DNA from 3 places in the Streptosporangium sp. NPDC002721 genome. Region 2 is predicted to be linked to each of the others. Evidence: riboswitches for the same ligand, from Rfam matches in the RefSeq annotation. Region 2 holds a riboswitch; each other region holds the start of a gene.
The links. A riboswitch is a leader RNA that binds a small molecule or an ion and turns the genes downstream of it on or off. The one in region 2 is predicted to bind S-adenosylmethionine.
Positions count from the first base shown of each region.

Region 1: another riboswitch for S-adenosylmethionine. It lies ahead of ACFYWM_RS14025 (glutathione S-transferase C-terminal domain-containing protein); the one in region 2 lies ahead of ACFYWM_RS24945 (aminotransferase class V-fold PLP-dependent enzyme).
Region 3: another riboswitch for S-adenosylmethionine. It lies ahead of thrC (threonine synthase); the one in region 2 lies ahead of ACFYWM_RS24945 (aminotransferase class V-fold PLP-dependent enzyme).

Region 1 is NZ_JBIAQI010000009.1:29,229-36,421, forward strand. It holds gene ACFYWM_RS14005 (TetR/AcrR family transcriptional regulator) at 1-118, opposite strand, end outside; gene ACFYWM_RS14010 (ATP-binding cassette domain-containing protein) at 219-1,211, shown strand; gene ACFYWM_RS14015 (ABC transporter permease) at 1,204-1,956, shown strand; gene ACFYWM_RS14020 (DUF402 domain-containing protein) at 2,073-2,594, opposite strand; SAM riboswitch class IV at 2,647-2,759, shown strand; gene ACFYWM_RS14025 (glutathione S-transferase C-terminal domain-containing protein) at 2,798-3,742, shown strand; gene ACFYWM_RS14030 (FAD/NAD(P)-binding protein) at 3,739-5,508, shown strand; gene ACFYWM_RS14035 (ABC transporter substrate-binding protein) at 5,589-7,193, shown strand, end outside.
Region 2 is NZ_JBIAQI010000017.1:211,735-218,927, reverse strand. It holds gene ACFYWM_RS24955 (acyltransferase family protein) at 1-586, opposite strand, end outside; gene ACFYWM_RS24950 (NADH-quinone oxidoreductase subunit D) at 604-1,788, opposite strand; gene ACFYWM_RS24945 (aminotransferase class V-fold PLP-dependent enzyme) at 1,806-3,146, opposite strand; SAM riboswitch class IV at 3,199-3,314, opposite strand; gene ACFYWM_RS24940 (TerC family protein) at 3,580-4,461, shown strand; gene ACFYWM_RS24935 (cytochrome P450) at 4,489-5,688, shown strand; gene ACFYWM_RS24930 (SAM-dependent methyltransferase) at 5,901-6,842, opposite strand; gene ACFYWM_RS24925 (Rossmann-like and DUF2520 domain-containing protein) at 7,188-7,193, shown strand, end outside.
Region 3 is NZ_JBIAQI010000026.1:25,734-32,926, forward strand. It holds gene ACFYWM_RS32515 (trehalose-6-phosphate synthase) at 1-630, opposite strand, end outside; gene ACFYWM_RS32520 (RNA polymerase sigma factor) at 862-1,419, shown strand; gene ACFYWM_RS32525 (S1 family peptidase) at 1,642-3,192, shown strand; SAM riboswitch class I at 3,505-3,645, shown strand; gene thrC (threonine synthase) at 3,660-4,952, shown strand; gene ACFYWM_RS32535 (MoaD/ThiS family protein) at 4,975-5,250, shown strand; gene ACFYWM_RS32540 (cold-shock protein) at 5,600-5,800, shown strand; gene groL (chaperonin GroEL) at 6,248-7,193, shown strand, end outside.

The sequences.
Region 1 (7,193 bases), on a different contig from region 2:
CCGAGCCCACCCGCAGGGCGGCCTCCACGATGTGCTCCAGGCTCAGGGTGCGCTTGGGCCCCTTGCCCGGCCGCTCGCGCAGGCCCCAGGCGATCTCCACGCTCTCCGGCACTTCCATCGCGCTCCCGGGCTTGACCGTCCTTTCCTGCGAGTGTATACCTTACGCAATACCGCGTATGCCATAAACAGTAGAGCGTACGCCATACACAGGAGGGGTAGTGGAGCCAGCGATAGAGGTGAGCGGCCTCACCAAGTCCTACGGCCGGGTCGCCGTCCTGACCGGCGTCGACCTGCGCGTCGCGAGCGGCAGCGTGTACGCGCTGCTCGGTTCCAACGGCGCGGGCAAGACGACGACCGTGCGTACCCTGGCGACGCTGGTCACGCCGGACGCGGGCCGGGCCACGGTCGCCGGGTTCGACGTCGTGCGCGACCGCCGCCGCGTCCGCCGCGCCATCAGCCTGACCGGCCAGCACGCGGCGGTCGACGAGTTGCTCACCGGGGAGGAGAACCTGCGGATGATGGGCCGCCTGTCCGGCCTGTCACGCGGAGGGGCCCGCCGCAGGGCGGCCGAGCTGCTGGAGCGGTTCGACCTGGTCGAGGCGGGGAGGCGGCGGGTCGGCACGTACTCGGGGGGAATGTGGCGGCGCCTGGACCTGGCCGCGGGGCTGGTCGGCGCGCCGTCGGTGATCTTTCTCGACGAGCCGACCACGGGACTCGACGTGCGGAGCAGGCAGGCGATGTGGGAGGTGATCACCCGCCTCACCGGCTCGGGCACCACGGTCTTCCTGACCACCCAGTACCTGGAGGAGGCCGACAGCCTGGCCGACAGGATCGCGCTGCTCGACGGCGGGCGGGTGGTGGCGGAGGGCACCGCCGACGAGCTCAAGGCGAGGGTCGCCGCCTGGCGGCTGGACCTCGTCCTGGCCGACACCCGGTCGTTCGCCGAGGTGACGCGCCTGCTCGGGGCGCGTGCCGTCCACGCCGATCCCGGCAGGCTGACGGTCGGGGCGGCCACCGACGGGAGCGCCGCGGGGATCCGCGCGCTGCTGGACGAGGTGGACCCGGGGCGTTCGGCGGTCGAGAGGTTCACCGTGCGGGGCGCCACGCTCGACGACGCGTTCCTCGCGCTGACGAGCAAGGAGCACAGGGAGTCGGCGGACGGGGAAGCGGCGGGCAGGAAGACGATGAACGGGGAGCGGGCCGGTGTCTGATCTCGTCGCCTGGCCGGTCATGACCGGCCGCGCCGTCCGCCTGTCGCTGCGCAACCTCGACGCGCTGCTCACCTCGTTCCTGATGCCCGTCCTGGTCATGCTGCTGTTCGTCTACCTGTTCGGCGGCGCGATCCAGACCGGCGTCGACTACGTCACCTACGCCGTCCCCGGCATCCTCGTCATGTGCGCCTCCTACGGCGCCTCCCTGACCGCGGTCGCCGTCAGCCATGACATGAGCCGGGGGATCGTCGACAGGTTCAGGTCGATGGACGTCGGCGGCGGGGCGTTCCTGGGCGGGCACGTGGCCGCCAGCACCGTGCGCAACCTCGCCTCGCTCGTCATCGTGTTCGCGGTCGCGTTCCTGCTCGGCTTCCGGGCGGAGGCGGGCCTGTCCGGCTGGGCCGCGGCGGTGGGCGTACTGGTGGTGTTCGTCCTGGCCGTCTCCGCGGTCTCGGCCGTGGTCGGCCTGCTGTCCAGGACGCCGGAGGCGGCGGGCGGCTTCACCTTCGTGGTGATGTTCCTGCCCTATCCGAGCAGCGCCTTCGTCCCGGTGCACACCATGCCCGAGTGGCTGCACGGGTTCGCGGAGAACCAGCCGGCCACGCCGATCATCGAGTCCGTGCGCGGGCTGCTGCTCGGTCAGCCGGTGGGGAGCGACCCGTGGAAGGCACTGGCCTGGTGCGGCGGCTTCCTGCTGGTCTCGGCGATCCTCTCCGGCAGGCTGTTCCGCAACCGCACCCGTTAAGACCGCCGGGAGCCGTGCTGGGGGCCGTTCCGGAGGGCGCCGCCCCCGGCACGGCCGTCCGTGCGGGACGCGTCACGCCGGACGATCGGACAGGCGGGGAGCCGGAGGGCCGGGGCTCAGGTGACCAGGGCGAGCCAGCGCGGCGCGTCGCCGAAGGGGGCGGTGCCGGAGGTGACGGCCTCCATCAGCCAGGCGGCCGAGGCGCGGGCGTTCTCCACCACGCCGGACGGGTAGTCGTACTTCACCCGGTGCTCCTCGAACTCGTCCTCGTCGTCCAGGAAGACCCTGCTCGGACGGCCCTTCAGCAGGTTGCGGCGGGTCCGGATCACGTCGAGGTCCAGGTCGACCATGGTGACCTCACCGTCTCTCCACTCCGGCACCGTGGAGATGTCGCAGTAGATCTCGTGTTTGTGCGGGGCGGCGTTGAAGGCGGCCGTCCACCAGGCGTCGCGGGGGAAGAGCATCACGAACGGATGCGGCCAGGCGACCGCGGGACCGTCGCCCTTGTGGCCGCTGGAGCCGGCCACGCAGCCCGTCCACACCCCGTGCTCGTCCTCGCCGAGCAACAGGCCGCGGTGGTGCCAGTGCAGTGACCCGTCGTACTTGCGATAGACCACATTCACGCTCTCATAGGACATTCCCCGACACTAAGGCTTGACAGAGATCTATGTATTTCCTACCTTCTAAATAGGTTAAGAGTGTCAGTGAGAAGCCCCGGCTGGCTGACCGGCAACCCTCGCACCGCGGCGGGGTGCCCCCGGGGGAGACCTGGCGGCACGGTGGGCGTGCCGCAAGCGCGGACCCCTCACCAGGGTCACCGAGACATGCCCGGGAGTGCCACATGTCGAAGACCAGCACACTGAACCACGCGAGCCCCGTCGACCTCGACACCCACGGCCACTACCGGCCCGGTGCCAGGCCCGGCCCGCGCTACCCCTTCCAGGGGCGCATCGGCACACCCGCCTTCCCCGCCGAGCCGGGCCGCTACCACCTCTACGTCGCGGCCGTCTGTCCGTACGCGCAGCGCGCGGCCATCGTGCGCTCCCTCAAGGGGCTCCAGGACGTGGTCTCGCTGTCCTACGTCGACGACGAGCGCGACGGTCGCGGATGGGCGTTCCGCGAGCGGCGCGGGGCCGACCCGGTGAACGGGTTCACCGTCCTGCGGCAGGCGTACGAGGCGACCGAGCCGGGATTCGACGGGCACGTCTCGGTGCCGGTGCTGTGGGACAGGACGACCGGCCGCATCGTCAGCAACGACTTCCCCGACATCACGATCGACCTCGCCACCCGGTTCGGCGGCGACCCCGAGGCCGACCTCTACCCCGAGGAGCTCAGGCCGGAGATCGACGAGCTCAACGCGAGGATCTACGAGTACGTCAACACGGCGGCGGGCCGCGTGGCGGCGGCCACTACCGAGACCGCGTACACCGAGGCGCGCGCGGCCGTGGTCGCCTTCCTCGACGAGCTGGACGACCGCCTGGCCGACCGCAGGTTCCTGTTCGGCTCGGGGATCACCGAGGCGGACGTGCGGCTCTGGCCGTCCCTGCTCCGCTTCGACCTGAGCGACAACCCGGCGGCCAGGATCAGCGAGCGCCCGCTCACCGCCTTCCCCAACCTGTGGGACTACGCCAGGGACCTGTACGCCCACCCCGCCTTCCGTGAGAACACCGACCTCACCGCGATCTCCTCCGGTTTCTCCGGGAAGGGCGAGACCGACGCCTGGCGGGTCCCGGTCGAGCCACTGCACGCCGACTGGGACCAGCCGCACCGCAGAGCCGCCGTATGAGTGCCTCGATCGCCGTCGTCGGCGCGGGGCCGACGGGCACCTGCCTGGTGGAGCGCATCTGCGCCAACGCCGCCGACCTGCTCGGCTGGCCGTCGCTGGACGTCCACGTGATCGACCCCCACCCGCCGGGCGGCGGGCGCGTCTGGCGCCGCGACCAGCCGGACCTGCTCTGGATGAACTCCGCCGCGGGCGACGTGACGCTCTTCACCGACGAGTCGGTGCGCTGCGAGGGGCCGATCCACCCCGGGCCCACGCTGGCCGAGTGGCTCGGCGGCGACCCGGGCCGGTTCGCCTCCCGCCCGGCGCAGAACGGCTACCTCTCCCACGTCTTCCGGCAGGCGGTGGCGAACGCCCCGCGCGGCGTCCGGGTGCACGTGCACGACGCCCGAGCCGTCGACCTCGCCAACGTTCCCGGCGGCCAGGTGGTGCGGCTGGAGGACGGCCGGACGGTCGAGGCCGACGCGGTGATCCTGGCCCAGGGGCACGGCGACGTTACCCCGACCAGGGAGGAGGGCGCGCTCGCCGGCCTGGCCTCGCGCTCGGGGCTGCGCTACCTGCCCACCGGCTACGCGGCGGACCTCGACCTGGACGGCATCCCCGCCGGGGAACCGGTGGTCATGCGGGGGATGGGGCTCGCCTTCGTCGACCTGATGGTGCTGCTCACCTCGGGCCGGGGCGGCCGGTTCGTCCGCGAGTACGACGGGGAGCTGGTCTACCTGCCCAGCGGGCGCGAGCCGCTCCTGCACGTGGGGTCGCGGCGCGGGGTGCCGTACCACTCCAAGACCGGCTACCCCTTCACGGGCGTCCGGCCGCCGGTGCCGCGCTTCCTCACCCGCGAGACACTGGGCGAGGCGCTGGGCGAGGGGCCGTGGAACTTCCGCCGGGACGTGTGGCCGCTGGTCGCCAAGGAGCTGGCCTTCGCGTACTACCACGAGCTCGTCACCGCCCACCCCAAGCGCGTCAAGCGGGGATGGGCGGAGTTCGAGGAGGTCTTCGCGGCCGAGGAGTGGCGCAGCCTCGGGATGCGCAAGCTGATCCGCGAGACCGTGCCCCGGCACCCGGACCGGCTCGACTTCGACCGGCTCGACCGGCCGCTGACCGGCATCCGGTTCGGCGACCAGGCGGGCCTGCGGAAGTGGATGCACGGCTATCTCGCCGTCGACCTGGAGCGGCGCTCGGACCCCGCGCACAGCGCCGACCACGCGATGATCCTCGGGTTGCTCTCCGTCTACGGAGTCCTCGCCGAGGCGGGCGTCTTCGACCCGTGGTTCGGCGGGTTCTTCAGCTACGTCGCCAGCGGCCCGCCGGGACCCCGGCTGGAGGAGCTGCGCGCCCTGGCCAGGGCCGGGGTGGTCACCTTCCTCGGCGCGGACCTCAAGGTCGACCACCACGACGGGCGCTGGCGGGCGCAGAGCCCCACCGTGCCCGGCGGCGTGGCCGCCACGACCCTCGTCGAGGCCAGGCTGCCCGCGCCCAGCGTGAGCCGGGCCGTCGACCCGCTCGTCACCGCGCTCCGCGACCGGGGCGAGCTCGACGAGGAGTCGGGCCTGGTGAACGTACGGCCCGCCGACCGGCGCCTGCTCGACAGGTCGGGCACCCCGCACCCCCGCAGGTTCGCCTTCGGCCCCTGGGTCGTCGGCGGCCGGGCCACCGCCGGCTTCGCCAGGCCCCGCCTCGACGCCCCGCTCTTCCGCCACGCCGACGCCCTCGCCCGGATCGTGCTGTCCGAGGCCGCCGGAACCCAGATCAGACGGCACGTCGCATGAAGCGCCCCGAGTCGACCAGACACGTCGTAACAGAGCACGTCGTACGGAACCAGGCAGTGAGAAAGCGCGAGGAGAAGAACGTGAAGTTGCGATGGGGCGCCCTGGCGCTCGCCGGGGTGCTGGCGCTCGCGGCGTGCGGGACCGAGAGCGGGGCCCCGAGCGCGGCGGCCGGCGGCGAGGGCGGCGGTGGCGACGGCGGGTCGCTCGTGTGGGCGGTGGAGACGCAGCCCATCACCTTCAACCCGCACCAGTGGGGCCAGAACAAGGCCCGCCTGCTGGTCCACAACCAGTTCGACGCCCTGATCGCCCGGGGGAGGAACGGAGAGTTCCTGCCGTGGCTGGCCAAGTCCTGGAAGGTCTCCGAGGACGGGCTGACCTACACCTTCGAGCTCCGCGACGACGTCACCTTCCACGACGGCGAGAAGTTCGACGCCGCCTCGGTGAAGGCGAACCTCGACCAGCTCGTCTCGCCCGGCTACAACGCCGCGGTCAGCGCCATCCAGCTGCGCAACTTCGGCAAGGCCGAGGTGACCGCGCCGCACACCCTGAAGGTCACGCTGAAGGCCCCCGACGGACTGTTCCTCGACTTCCTCTCCGCCCCGTACGCCGGCCAGGTCTCCCCGAAGTCGCTGAAGAACGCGAAGGACCTCAAGGCGGGCGGCGTCGACGTGGTCGGCACCGGTCCGTTCATCCTCGACCGGTTCACCCCCGGCCAGGAGGTCCACTACAGGCGCAACCCGAACTACAACTGGCCCCCCACCGGCTCCGCCCACCAGGGCCCCGCGCACCTGGCCGAGATCACCTACCGCTTCCTGCCCGAGGCCGCGGTACGGGTCGGCGCGCTCACCTCCGGGCAGGTGCAGGTGATCGAGGGCGTGCCCGCCACCGAGATCGGCCTCATCAGGAGCGACCCGCGGCTGAAGCTGGAGACCAGCCTCAACTCGGGCAGCGCGTTCTCGTACTACTTCAACACCTCCCGCCCCCCGTTCGACGACAAGCGGGTCCGCGAGGCCTTCCGCGACGCCGTCGACGTGGACGCGGTGCTCAACTCCGTCTACCAGGGCACCGCCAAGCGGGCCTGGAGCGTCATCGGCCAGGGCAGCCCGCAGTTCTACGACCCCTCGCTGGAGAAGACCTTCGGCAACAATCCCACGCGGGCCAACCAGCTGCTCGACGAGGCGGGCTGGAGGGAGCGCGACGCCGAGGGCTTCCGGGTGAAGGACGGCAAGAGGCTCACCGTGCGTACCGTCAACGCCGCGCCGTTCGTCCGCGACCGCCGAGACATCCTCGCCCAGGCCGTCCAGGCGGCCGTCAAGCAGAGCGCCGGGATCGACTTCCAGGTCAAGATCGTGGACCAGGGCACCGCGCAGAAGGCCATCGACGACAACGAGTACGAGATCTTCGAGAACTCGCGCGGCGACACCGACGCCGGGGCGGCGCTCAACCTGATCCTGGCGAAGGGCGCCGCGATCAACCGTACGAAGTTCGAGAGCGCCGAGCTGGACAAGCTGCTCGCCGACGCGTCGGCCGCCGCCGACCTCGCCGAGCGCAAGGAGCTCTACGCGAAGGTGCAGAAGATCGTCGTCACCGACGAGGCGATCCTGCTCCCGGTCTACGTGCCCGCCGACCAGATCGCCTATGGCGCCGGGGTCACCGGGATCACCTTCGAGCCGGTCTCCGGCACT
Region 2 (7,193 bases):
ACGCCCACGCCACGAGCGCGCCGAACACGATCCAGGTCCCGGCCAGCGCCAGCGCGGGGATCGCGAGGCTCCGGATGCGCCGCCACACGAAGGTGCCGATGCCGACACCGCGCTCGCAGGCCCGGTTCCACGACAGCAGGTGGACGTGCCCGCCCACGTAGAAGAAGAGCGGCAGCACCTGCAGCAGCCAGGTCAGTATCCACAGCCCCGAGGTGAAACCCAGCGGGCTCGTCGGCGAGGGGCCGTCGGGGCCCCACTGCAGGATCGTGAACGCCCAGTGCCAGACGACCACGACGATCAGGCTGAACGCGCGCAACCAGTCGACGTACCGGTCCCGCCGCGGCCCGTCCCCGGCGGGGGTCTCCGAAGAGGCGGGGGTTCCCGGAGAAGCGGAGGTTCCCGGAGGGGCGGGGGTTCCCGGAGGGGCGGCGAGGGTTCCTGAAGAGGCGGGGGTTCCCGGAGAAGCCGAGGTTTCCGGAGAAGCCGAGGTTTCCGGAGAGGTGGCGGGAGTTCCAGGGGAGGCGGGGAGGGGTGTGGGGAGCGCCGAGGGGGTCGCCCTCTCCTGGTCCTCACCGGGCTCGATCATGCGGTTGCAACCGTGCCTTACTTGTCGATGTCGCCGACGACGAAGAACATCGAGCCCAGGATGGCCACCATGTCCGCGACCAGGTGGCCGGGAAGCATCTCGCGCAGCACCTGGACGTTGTTGAAGGAGGCCGAGCGGAGCTTCATCCGCCACGGCGTCTTCTCCCCGCGCGAGACCAGGTAGTAGCCGTTGAGGCCGAGCGGGCTCTCCGTCCAGGCGTAGGTGTGGCCCTCGGGAACCTTCAGAACCTTGGGCAGGCGCTGGTTGACCGGCCCCGGGGGCAGGTCGAGGAGCCGTTCCAGGCAGGCGTCGGCCAGGTCGAGGGAGACCTTCACCTGCTCCAGCAGCACCTCGAACCGGGCGTGGCAGTCTCCCGCCGACCGGGTGACGACCTTCACCGGCAGCTCGCCGTAGGCGAGGTAGGGCTCGTCCCTGCGCAGGTCGACGTCGACGCCCGCGGCGCGGGCGATCGGGCCGCTCACGCCGTACTGCATGATCGTCTCGCGGTCGAGGACGCCCACCCCGCGCGTGCGGGCGAGGAAGATCTCGTTCCCGGCGATCAGGTTCTCGATGTCGGGCAGCCGTCGCCGCACGTCGGCCACGGCCTGGGCGGCCCGGCCCGTCCACCCTGAAGGGATCTCCTCCTTGAGGCCGCCGACCCGGTTGAACATGTAGTGCATGCGCCCGCCGGAGATCTCCTCCATCACGGCCTGGAGGGTCTCGCGCTCCCGGAACGCGTAGAACATCGGGGTGATCGCACCCAGCTCCAGCGGGTAGGAGCCGAGGAACATCAGATGGCTGAGCACCCGGTTGAGCTCGGCCATCAGCGTGCGCGTCCAGACCGCCCTGACCGGCACCTCCATGCCGAGCATCCGCTCCACCGCGAGCACGACGCCCAGCTCGTTGGCGAACGCCGACAGCCAGTCGTGCCGGTTGGCCAGCACGATGATCTGCCGGTAGTCGCGGACCTCGAAGAGCTTCTCGGCGCCCCGGTGCATGTAGCCCACGATCGGCTCGGCCGCGCTGATCCGCTCCCCGTCCAGCGTGAGCCGCAGCCGCAGCACGCCGTGCGTGGACGGGTGCTGCGGTCCGATGTTGAGGATCATGTCCTCGGTCGCGAGCTCCTTGCCGTACGCCCCCCGCACGGCCTCGGCGCCCGCCCCCATACCCACGTTCAGCTCGCGGGGCGCGCCTTCAGTCATAGGGCCATGCTGTCACGTCAGCCGCGCGAGGCAAGATCCCGCAGGGCGTCGACCAACCGGTCGACGTGCTCGGAGGTCGTACCGATGCCGATGGAGGCGCGGACGGCGGAGGCGGTGACGTCGTCGCAGCCGCCGTCCTTGGCGCCCAGCAGGTGCCGTACGAAGGGGTGGGCGCAGAACTTGCCGTCGCGGACGCCGATGCCGTAGTCGCCGGACAGGGCCTCGGCGACCTCGCGGGCGGTGAAGCCGTCCACCACGAAGGAGACGATGCCGACGCGCGGGTGGTCCGGGCCCCACAGGGACAGCTCGTGGACGCCGGGGACGGAGGCGAGGCCCGCGCGCAGGCGGCCGAGGAGGCGCTCCTCCTCGCGGACCAGCGGGGTCCAGCCGGTGGCGGTCAGGGCGTCGCAGGCCGCGGCGAGCGCGACGGCGCCCAGCACGTTCGGGGTCCCGGCCTCGTGCCGGGCCTCGGGGTCGTCGTGCCACTCGGTGCCGTCGTCGTTCACGGCCTTCACCGCGCCGCCGCCCCGCAGGTACGGCTCGGCCTCGGCCAGCCAGTCGGAGCGGCCGATCAGCGCCCCGGTGCCGAACGGAGCGTAGAGCTTGTGGCCGGAGAAGACCACGTAGTCCAGGTCGAGCGCCGTCAGGTTGAGGCGGCGGTGCGGGACGAGCTGCGCGGCGTCGACGAGGACGCGGGCCCCGTGGCGGTGGGCGATGTGGGCCAGCGCGGCGATCGGCCAGAGCTCCCCGGTGACGTTGGAGGCGGCGGTCACGACCAGCAGCTTGGGACCGTCGATCGAGGCGAGGGCGTCGTCGGCGGCCCGGACGGCCTCGCCGGGGAAGGCCGGGGCCGCGAGCCGCACGGCCCGCGCCCAGGGCAGCAGCGAGGCGTGGTGCTCGGTGTCGAAGACCACGGCGGTGGTGCCCTCGGGCAGGCTGCGGGCCAGCAGGTTGGTGGCGTCCGTGGTGTTGCGGGTGAAGATCACGGAGTCGTCGGGACGGGCGCCGACGAAGGCGCGCACCGTGTGCCTGGCCTGCTCGTAGCGGGCCGTGGTCAGCTGGGACGCGTACCCGGCGCCACGGTGGACGCTGGAGTAGGCCGGGAGCGCGGCGGCGACGGCGGCGCTCACCGGCTCCAGACAGGGGGCGCTCGCGGCGTAGTCGAGGTTGGCGTAGCGGACGAGCCTGCCGCCCCTGACCGGGACCTCCAGGTCCGAGCCGAGCACGGCCGGGATCGGGCGTTCACCCGGCGTACGGGCCTGGAGGGAGCTCGCGTGAGCGGAGGCGGTGCTCTCGGGGGCGCTCGCCTGAGCGGAGGCGAGGCTCTCGGGGGTGCTGAGGATCGTCAGGGTGGACATGCCAGGGCTCCTTCGAGGTCATCGGACCCCAACCCGTGACACAGGTGCCTGGAGCCCGCGCTTGCCCGGCACACCTCGTGCCGGACCAGGTCCTCACCCGGGGCACCCCGCCGCGGACGCGAGGGTTGCCGGCCAGCGAGCCGGGGCTTGTCACTGGCACTCATGACCTACGGGGGAACTATAACCGACACTTCGCGGTGCCCCGCAAGTCCGAAACGTGATCAACCCGATATCGGAGCCTCGGGCGAGCGCCCGGCGAAGCGTGACGACCGGGACGAACGCCCATCGGGAGCTCTCGGCGAATTCGAGAGCGAAGTGTGATGAAAGAGAGGAACTCCGGGCGCCTCCCGGTCGTCCTGGCAGTCAGCCGAAGAAGCGTTCGGGCAGTTGGCCGACGGTGTGCTCCAAGCGCCGACCGACGAAGGAGAAAGCAATGGACTGGGTGACCAACCCGGAGATATGGATAGGGTTCTTCACCCTTGTCGCCCTGGAGATCGTCCTGGGGATCGACAACATCATCTTCATCTCGATCCTGGTGAGCAAGCTCCCGCCCGCACAGCGCGACAAGGCCCGCAAGCTGGGTCTCGCCGTCGCCCTGATCAGCCGCCTTCTGCTGCTGCTGGCGTTGTCGTGGGTGGTGAGGCTCACCGAACCGATGTTCGAGGTGTTCGGGCAGGGGATATCGGGGCGCGACCTGATCCTGATACTCGGAGGCCTGTTCCTGCTGGGCAAGAGCGTCCATGAGATGCACGGCAGCCTGGAGGGCGACTCCGGTCACTCCGACGGCAAGGTGGCCTCGTCCTTCACCTCGGTGATCATCCAGATCATGATCCTCGACGTCGTCTTCTCGCTCGACTCGGTGATCACCGCGGTCGGCATGGTCGACGAGATCGGCGTCATGATCGCGGCCGTCATCGTCTCGGTCATCGTGATGCTGGTCGCCTCCGGGCCGATCAGCCGCTTCGTGGAGCGGCACCCGAGCATCAAGATGCTCGCGCTGTCCTTCCTGGTGCTGATCGGTGTCGTTCTCATCGCCGAGGGATTCGAGCAGCACATCTCCAAGGGTTACATCTACTTCGCCATGGCGTTCTCGCTGCTGGTGGAGCTGCTGAACATCCGGATGCGCAAGGTGAGGCGCAAGCCGGTCGAGCTGCGCGCCCGCTACGAGGCCGGGAGTGACGCCGGTTCGGAGACCCCGGAAAGCGCAGGGACCCAGGAAAGCGCCGGGACCCAGGAGGCCCCGGTGAGCCAGGGAGCTCCGGCGGGCCGCGCCGACGAGCCCGCCGAGAGGGGGAAGCCGGACGAACGGGCCTGATCCTGGACCGGGGATTACGATGCTTACGTGCTCTTTGATCCCTGGAATCCGGAATTCGTCGCCCACCCCTACGACGTCTACGACGAGCTGAGGCGGGAGCGGCCGGTCAGCTTCTTCGAGCCGACCGGCCAGTGGCTGGTGGCCAGGCACGCCGACGTCAACGCGCTGCTGCGGGACCGCAGGCTCGGCCGCTCCTACCTGCACGTCGCCTCGCACCGGGAGTTCGGCAGGCCGGACGACCCCGGGTTCCAGGACCCGTTCTGGCGGGTGATCAGGGCGGGGATGCTCGACGTCGAGCCGCCGGTGCACACCAGGCTCCGGCGGCTGGTGTCGAAGGCGTTCACCCCCCGCATGGTCGAGGCGCTCCGCCCCAAGGTCGCCCGCATGGCCGGGGAGCTGGTGGACGCCTTCGTCGAGCGCGGCGGCGGGGACCTGATCGCCGAGGTCGCCGAGCCGCTCCCGGTCACGGTGATCGCCGAGATGCTCGGCGTCCCCGAGGCCGACCGGCACCTGCTGCGGCCCTGGTCGGCCGACATCTGCGGCATGTACGAGCTCCAGCCGTCGGTCGAGGCCCAGCACACGGCCGTACGGGCGGCCGAGGAGTTCTCCGCCTACCTCGTCGAGCTGGCCCGCGCCCGCAGGGCCGACCCCGGCGACGACCTGATCAGCGCGCTCGCCCTGGTGGCCGACGAGGGTGACAGGCTCACCGAGGAGGAGCTGGTCGGCACCTGCGTGCTGCTGCTCAACGCCGGGCACGAGGCCACCGTGAACGTCACCGGCAACGGCTGGTGGTCGCTGTTCCGCAACCCGGCCGAGCTGGACCGGCTCCGCGCCGACCACGCGCTGCTGCCCACGGCGGTCGAGGAGCTGATGCGCTGGGACACCCCGCTGCAGATGTTCGAGCGCTGGGTGCTGGAGGACATCTCGGTGGGCGGGGTCGACATCCCGCGCGGCGCCGAGGTGGCGCTGCTGTTCGGCTCGGCCAACCGCGACCCCGAGGTCTTCGCCGACCCCGCCCGCCTGGACGTGGGCCGGGCCGACAACCCGCACATCTCCTTCGGCGCCGGAATCCACTTCTGCCTGGGGGCGCCGCTGGCCAGGGTCGAGCTGATCGAGTCCTTCGGTGCCCTGCTGCGCAGGGCACCGAAGATGGAACTCGCCGCCGAGCCCTCCTGGGGCCCGGGTTACGTCATCCGGGGCCTGACCTCGCTCGACGTACGGGTCTGAAACCCGTCGCACACGGGTGACCCGTCACACACGGGTGTCGTCCCGAGCGACGGACGGTGCTCGCCCCCGGCGGTGAGCCCCCGGCGGTGAGCCCTCGGCGGTGAGCCCCGCCGGGCCGGCGCCGGTGTGGCGGGTCGACGGGGCTCTGAGACGGGCGTCGGTGTGGTGGGTCGGTGATGGCTCTGGGGACAGCCGGATGTCGGCGCGGTGGGTCAGCGGCGGCTCTGGGAGAGCCAGCCGAACCCGCCGAGGCCGCCCGCCGCGATGAGCTCCGCCTCCTCCGAGGCCCTGGCGAGGGCCTGCAGGTAGCCGCGCGGGTCGTTCCCGGCCTGCGCGACCGGGGGACGGCCCCCGGTGACGCCGAGGGCGCGCAACGCCTCGCGCTGCGTGGTCAGCGCCGTCGTGACGGCCCCGGCGCTCTCGCCGGAGGCCGCGCAGGCGTCGAGCGCCACGTGGGCGGTGATGTCGCACGAGCCGTCGGGCACGGGCGCGACCATCGCTCCGTCGCGGTATCCGGCCAGCGTGCCGTACGGCGGCCGGTCGTCCAGGGCGTGGGAGTAGTCGATCGCGACCGCCCGGCCGCGCGCCAGCCGTACGACCACCGACGCCCAGGCCCTGTCGCGCGGCCTGCCGATCTCGGCCCGCTCCCCGACGGCCCGCATCGGCCACCATCGGTCCAGCCAGGCGAGGTCCGCCTCGGAGGGCCTGCCGCCGAGGCGCTCCTCACCGTCGGTGACGTTGACCATGACGAGCCGGGGCCCGTCGGCCGTCTGCTCCGCGACATCGACCGGGACGTTGTCGAGCCACTCGTTGGCGATCACCAGCCCGTGGATCCCGTCCGGCGCGGCCCTCGCCCAGACGATCTCCTCGGGCAGCTCCGGCGGCCGGGACGCCAGGTCGACCGCCGTCACCCGCAGTCTCGACCGGAGCGCGGGCGGCGCCGCGGCCAGCACGCCGGCCGCCAGCTCGCCCTCGCCGGCGCCGATGTCGACCAGGTCGAGCGGATCGGGGCCGCCGAGCGCCTCGTCGACCGCGGCCAGCTCGCGCAGCACGGCCTCGGCGAAGACGGGGGAGGCACCGACCGATGTCCGGAAATGACTGGAGGGGCGCTCCCGGAGATAGAAGCCGCTTTCGCCGTAGAGCGCATGCTCCATCGCGGCACGCCAGGTGAGCCACACGCTCTCAGACGCTACCCGCCGGGGCGGGGGAACGAGATCGACTCGCGCTGACGCTTCGAGTGAATGCATGACTACATTCTGTCACCGGTTTGCGCGATCGTTGTCGACGCCGCGTCGGCGCGCCACCGCCCGGATCGCCGCGTGAGCCGGGCCCGCGGGTTCTCCGGCGGGTCCCGTAAGCTCCCGGTTCTTCCAGGCCAGACCTCCGGAGGTCCGCTACCGACCGCTACCGATGACGCGGCTTGCCACGGTTACGACGGCCTGGCCCGTTACGCTGGTCAATCGGGCACGGAGCCCCACATGGTCGAAGGACGGGACGTCATGGAC
Region 3 (7,193 bases), on a different contig from region 2:
CGTCAGGAAACCCGCGTGGTCGGCCCCCAGGATGCCCTCCAGGAGCTCGGTCGCGACGTCGTCGGGGAGCAGGTTGAAGTATTCGGGCGGCGCCCACGGCGTGTGCGAGAAGTGCGCCACCCGCAGGTCGGGGCGCTCGCCCCTGAGCATGGCCGGGACCAGGCTCAGGTGGTAGTCCTGCACCATCACCCGCGCCCCGTGCGGGGCCTCCTCGGCCAGCGCCATCGCGAACGCCTCGTTGTAGGACTGGTACGACTCCCACTCCCGGCGGAACCTGGCGTCGAAGTGCGGCCTGTTGGGGATGTCGTAGAGGAGGTGGTGGACGAACCAGAGGGTGGAGTTGGCGACCGCGTTGTAGGCGCGGTGGAAGGTCGCGGGGGGGATGTCGAGCATCCGCAACGCCCCGGTGTCGTAACCCGCCTGGTCGAGCCGGCCGCCGGGCGCCAGCCGCACGGCCCCGCGGTCGCCGTCGGACAGCGCCGCGCAGACCCACAGGACGTCGAGATCCCGCGCGACCTCCGAGAGGCCGGAGACCAGGCCGCCGCCTCCCCTGCGCATGGACAGCGAACCGTCTTCGGAGAGGGTGAAGGAGACGGGGCCTCGGTTGGAGGCCACCAGGATCGCGCTCATCGATTCTCCTTGAGCGTGGAGACCCCCAAGGTTAACCGGCACCTTGCCGGGGTGTCCTCGCTCTTCAGGTCAAGGAAGGAACGGCCTTCATCGAATTGTGTCAGTTCTTGTCAGCAGGTGAAGTGATGAGCCCCGCTGTATCACCCTTTTTGTGGCGTGGAGGGAGGGTCACCATCCGCGATCCCCGACCGTAGGATGTCCAGCGACCGTGACCGCTGATGGGGGCCCGTGATGGCGCTGGACGAGATGACCGAGGAACTGGCCCGATCGGCCGCCCAAGGTGACCACCGCGCTCTCGGTGAGCTGCTGAGGCGGATCGAGCCGGCCGTGCTCAGGCACTGCGGGCGGATCCTCCCCTTCCGGCAGGACGCCGAGGAGGCCTGCCAGGACACCCTGCTCGCGGTGGCGCGCAACATCGGCCGGTTCGAGGGCCGTGCCCGGTTCAGCACCTGGCTGCACATCGTGACCGCCAACTGCGCCAGGACCACCTACCGCTCGCTGAAGCGCCGCGCCGCCGAGCAGAGCTCGGACGAGCTGCCGCTGCAGAAGCCGGACGTCGCCCGGGTGAGCGTCATCGCCGGCTCCCGGCTCGACCTGCTCGACGCGATGGAGGCGCTGGAGGCCGAGAAGCCGGACCTGGCCCAGGCGCTGGTGCTGCGCGACATCTGCCAGCTCGACTACAACGAGGTGGCCGAGCAGCTGCGTATCCCGCTGGGCACCGCCAAGTCGCGCATCCACCAGGCGCGCAAGTACGTCCAGGGCGCCCTGGGCGACGCGTACGGCTTCTGATTCCCGAGCGGTCGCCCGGTCCCTCACGGCCAGGTCGCGGTGGGTCCGGGGGGTCTTGTCCGGGAACGGCCGGTGGGAGCCGTTCGCGAACACCCTCCGCGTGGCGCGCGGCCCTGGCGACCTCACCTGATCTAAGGTGGCGTTGCCCACGTCACGTGATCAATCGATCACGAACGGTCATCTCCCCTCGCGATCCGAAGGCCGAGGTCGAGGAGAGACCACATGTCCCGCAGACACGCCGTCACCACGGCATGCGTCCTGACGGCCACCGCGCTCGCCCTGGCCGCCCTGCCGGCCGGTGCCGAACGCGAGGTGACGGGCGCCCCGGCCGTGTCCGACGCCCCGTCCGCCGCCGTCGCCGTGCCGGTCGCGTCGGCCGCGTCGGCCGCGCTGCGACCGCCGCCGGGCATGCTGGAGGCGCTTGAACGAGACCTGGGCCTCACCCCGGCACAGGCCCAGGCCCGCCTGCTCAACGAGGCCCGCCTCACCCCCGTCGCGCTGCGGATGAGCAGGAGGCTCGGCCCCGATTTCGGCGGCACCTGGCTCCGGGGAGCCAGCGCGCAGGCCCTGGTGGTGGCCACCACCAAAGTCGAGGACATCCCCGAGATCCTCGCCGCGGGAGCCCTGGCCGAGGTCGTCCCCAGGTCGCTGGACGAGCTCGCCGCGATCAAGAGGCGGATCGACGCCGGCATGCCCCCGCAGCCGCTCGTGTCGAGCGTGCGCTTCGTCGACGTGAAGAGCAACAAGGTGGTCGTCCTCTCCTCGAAACCCGAGGTGGCCCAGACCTTCGTCCGGAGCATGGGGGTGGACACGGAGGCGGTGGTCGTGCTGCCCACCACCGAGTTCCCCCTGCCCCTGTACGACCTGGTGGGCGGCAACGCCTACTACATCGGCGTCACCACCCGCTGCTCGATCGGTTTTTCCGTCCTCAAGGGCACCCAGCAGGGTTTCGTCAGCGCCGGGCACTGCGGCAGGGTGGGCGACGCCACGACGGGCTTCAACCGCGCCCCCCAGGGCACCTTCAAGGGGTCGTCCTTCCCGGGCAGCGACTACGCCTGGGTCGCGACCAACGCCAACTGGACGGCCACCCCGAAGGTGGACAACGGCGAGGGCGGCACCGTGCCCGTCGCCGGCGCCCGCGTCGCCATCGAGGGGGCCTCGATCTGCCGGTCCGGCTCCACCACCGACTGGCACTGCGGCCTCGTCCAGCAGCGCGACGCCAGCGTCACCTACCCCCAGGGCACCGTCTTCGAGCTGACCCGCACCAACGTCTGCGCCGAAGCCGGAGACTCCGGCGGCCCCTTCATCTCCATCGACCAGGCCCAGGGCATCACCTCCGGCGGCTCGGGCAACTGCGGCCAGGGCGGCACCACCTACTTCCAGCCGATCGGCGAGATCCTCATCGCCTACGACCTGGACCTGAGGACCACCGCGGGCAACCCGCCGCCGCCGGTCACGGGCACCTGCACCGGCTTCCCGAACACCTACACCGGCACCCTGACCGCCGGTCAGTCCGCCTACCAGCCGCGGGGCAGGTATTACCGGTCGACCGTCAGGGGTGTCCACCACGGCTGCCTGGACGGCGCCGACGGCACCGACTTCGATCTGTACCTGCAGAAGTGGAACGGCAGGAGATGGGGGGTCGTCGCCACCTCCGCCGGCGCGGGCCCCGACGAGATGATCACCTACACCGGTACGGCCGGTTACTACCGCTACCGGGTGTTCGCCTCGGCCGGCTCCGGCGCCTACACGCTGGGGTTCAGGGTGCCGTGACCGCTCCGGCGGGTCGCCTCCGGCGGTGATGAGCGTGTCGCCTCCGGCGGCGATGAGCGTGTCGCCTCCGGCGGAGATGAGAGGGAAGAGTGCGAGGCTCCCGCCGGGTCCGTGATCACCGAGGATCACGGGCCCGGCGGGGGCCTCGCCCGCCTTCCGGGGCGCGTGCCGGGCGCCGCGCGACCGGCGGCCCGGCTCCGGCCGTCCGCTGGATAACACGCCATGTCTCGCACAGTGAGACAGGGAGTCAGGAGGGCGGCAGGGCGAGGTAGAGTGCTTGGGACCTGCGCGTCAGGTTTCCAACTGAATATTTGCTCATCCAGAGGGGTGGAGGGACCGGCCCTGCGAAGCCCCGGCAACCATCCCGGTTCAAGACTCGTTATCTGAACGAGGTCGGCCGGGACAGGTGCCAATTCCGGTCTGCGACCAGGGTGGTCCAGACGAAGATGAGGGAAAGGCCTCGCTTCATGGCGCTCGCAACCACTGAGAACACCACCACCTCGACCGGCCGCGCCGGCGACGCGCGTGACCCGCGCTTCGGCCCCGCCGTCGCCCTCTCCTGCCGGGAGTGCGGTGCCCGCTACGACCTCGGCCCCAGCTTCGCCTGTGTCGAGTGTTTCGGGCCCCTTGAGATCGCGTACGACTTCGGGCGTGTGACCCGGGAACGCATCGCCGAGGGGCCGACCAACATCTGGCGCTACCGCTCGCTGCTGCCCGTCCCCGAGGACGTGGCCACCAAGCCCAACATGGCGCCCGGCTGGACCAAGCTCGTCAACGCCGGCAACCTCGCCCGCGAGCTGGGCATCCGCTCCCTGCACGTGAAGGACGACTCCGGCAACCCCACGCACTCCTTCAAGGACCGCGTGGTGGCCATCGCCGTCGAGGCCGCCCGCAACTTCGGCTTCCACACCCTCTCCTGCTCCTCCACCGGCAACCTGGCCGGCGCCGTGACCGCCGCCGCCGCGCGGGCCGGGCTGGACGCCTGCGTGTTCATCCCCTCCGACCTGGAGCAGGCCAAGATCGTCATGGCCTCCGTGTACGGCGGCAGGCTCATCGGCATCGAGGGCACCTACGACGACGTGAACCGCTTCTGCTCCGAGCTCATCGGCGACGAGCTGGGCGACCAGTGGGGCTTCGTCAACGTCAACCTCCGGCCGTACTACGCGGAGGGGTCCAAGACCCTGGCCTACGAGATCGCCGAGCAGCTCGGCTGGCGGATCCCCGACCAGATCGTCATCCCCGTCGCGTCGGGCTCGCAGCTGACGAAGGTCGACAAGGGCTTCAAGGAGCTGATCCAGCTCGGCCTGGTCGAGGACAAGCCCTACAAGATCTTCGCGGCCCAGGCCGAGGGGTGCTCCCCGGTCTCCGCCGCCTACAAGGCGGGCCACGACGTGATCCGCCCGGTCAAGCCGGACACGATCGCCAAGTCGCTGGCGATCGGCAACCCGGCCGACGGCCCGTACGTCCTGGACATCGCCCGCCGTACCGGCGGCGCGGTCGAGGACGTCACCGACGCCGAGATCGTCGACGCGATCCGGCTGCTGGCCAGGACCGAGGGCATCTTCGCCGAGACCGCCGGAGGCGTGGTCGTCGGAGTGCTGCGCAAGCTGGTCGCCTCGGGCACGCTCGACCCCGACGCCGAGACCGTGGTCCTCAACACCGGCGACGGTCTCAAGACCCTCGACGCGGTGGCCGCGGAGGCCCGCCCGACCGCGGTGATTCGACCTTCTCTTGACGCATTCCGTGCGGCTATCGCCTAGAAATCGTGAAAGGTACTGAATTATGAGCGTTTCTGTGCGGATTCCGACGATTCTCCGGACTTACACCGATGGTGCCGCCGAGGTGAACGGAGAGGGGGAGACCCTGCGCGATGTTCTGCAGAAGCTCGACGCGGACTTCCCCGGGATCGGTGCCCGGATTCTTGATGAATCGGGAAAGATCCGACGTTTTGTCAACGTCTATGTCGGGGATGAGGACGTCCGTTTCGTCGACAACCTCGACACGGCCACGCCCTCCGGCGCCCAGGTCTCCATCATCCCGGCGGTGGCCGGAGGCTGATTCTCCCGCGTCCGCGTGGCCCTGACGGTCCCGCGGCCCTTCCTGGGGGCGCTCACCACTCCACGGCACCCGCCCGGCTCCTGCCGGGCGGGTGTCGTCTTTTGTGACGCAGGCTCATATTTATCGGGATAGATAGGGAATGTAACCCTTAACTAACTAATAGTGATAGTGAAAGTTTGTTCTCGTACTAAAAGCTCTCGTAAAGCGGTAGTTTGGTGCTTGACTCTGTTGCCCTACCGGTTCCCACAGGTATGGTCGGAACGATCGACGTGGCGAAGTCCGTCCCGGCGATTGAGGACTTCGCGAGAGGAATGGGCGTCGTCCTTAAGACCAGTAAGAGGAGTCGCAAGTGGCGCAGGGCACCGTCAAATGGTTCAACGCGGACAAGGGCTACGGCTTCATCGCGGTAGACGGTGGTAAGGATGTGTTCGTCCATTACTCCGCGATCATGATGGATGGCTACCGTGCTCTCGAGCAGGGCCAGCGGGTCGAGTTCGAGATCACCCAAGGGCAGAAGGGCCCCCAGGCGGAGTCCGTCCGGGCGGTCTGACGTAGCCGTTTCGTGAATTCGCAGGGAAGGGCCGGTGGATCCCGCGGTTTTCGCAGTCCGCTGGATCCTCGCCGCCTGGCCCGGCTCACCACAACCGGTGAGCCGGGCCTTCGCGCGTGACGGGACGAACGGTCACGCGGGCGCGGGCCCCGCGCGGGGCGCTCTCCGGCGGGCCGACGGTGACGTGCGGCGTACGGCGACGTGACGCGAGGCATACACCCACGTGACACGGAGTTGACGTCCCCGCCTCGCGCGGCGCAGGTCAACGGATCGTGGCTTGCACTCGACAGGGTAGAGTGCTAAACAGATTCTTGGCACTCACGCATAGAGAGTGCCAATCCTGGATCGAGGCGATGGGGCCCGCCGAACGGAGTCGTGGGCCCACATGCCGTCGCGGGCGTCGGCTCGGTCCGGTGTAAGCCACCCTTTCTCTGGGAGGTTAGCCGTATGGCAGCCAAGATGATCGCGTTTAACGAGGACGCCCGGCGCGGTCTCGAGCGCGGCATGAACCAGCTCGCGGACGCCGTCAAGGTGACCCTCGGCCCCAAGGGCCGTAACGTCGTGCTGGAGAAGAAGTGGGGCGCCCCCACCATCACCAACGATGGTGTCTCCATCGCCAAGGAGATCGAGCTCGAGGACCCGTGGGAGAAGATCGGGGCCGAGCTCGTCAAGGAGGTCGCCAAGAAGACCGACGACGTCGCGGGCGACGGCACCACCACCGCCACCGTGCTCGCCCAGGCTCTCGTCCGTGAGGGTCTTCGCAACGTCGCCGCCGGCGCCAACCCGATGTCCCTGAAGAAGGGCATCGAGGCCGCCGTCGAGCGCGTGTCGGAGGAGCTGTCCAAGCTCGCCAAGGACGTGGAGACGAAGGCGCAGATCGCCTCCACCGCCTCCATCTCCGCGGGCGACCCGCAGATCGGCGAGATGATCGCCGAGGCGATGGACAAGGTCGGCAAGGAAGGCGTCATCACCGTCGAGGAGAGCAACACCTTCGGCCTGGAGCTTGAGCTCACCGAGGGCATGCGCTTCGACAAGGGCCTCACCTCGATGTACTTCGTCACCGACCCGGAGCGTATGGAGGCCGTCCTCGACGACCCGTACATCCTGGTCGTCAACTCCAAGGTGTCCGCCAACAAGGACCTGCTCCCGATTCTCGACAAGGTCGTGCAGGCCGGCAAGCCGCTGCTGATCATCGCCGAGGACGTCGAGGGCGAGGCCCTGGCCACCCTGGTCGTCAACAAGATCCGCGGTCTGTTCCGCTCGGTCGCGGTCAAGGCGCCGGGCTTCGGTGACCGCCGCAAGGCCATGCTGGCCGACATCGGCGTCCTGACCGGCGCCCAGGTCATCAGCGAGGACCTCGGCCTGAAGCTGGAGTCCACCACCCTGGACCAGC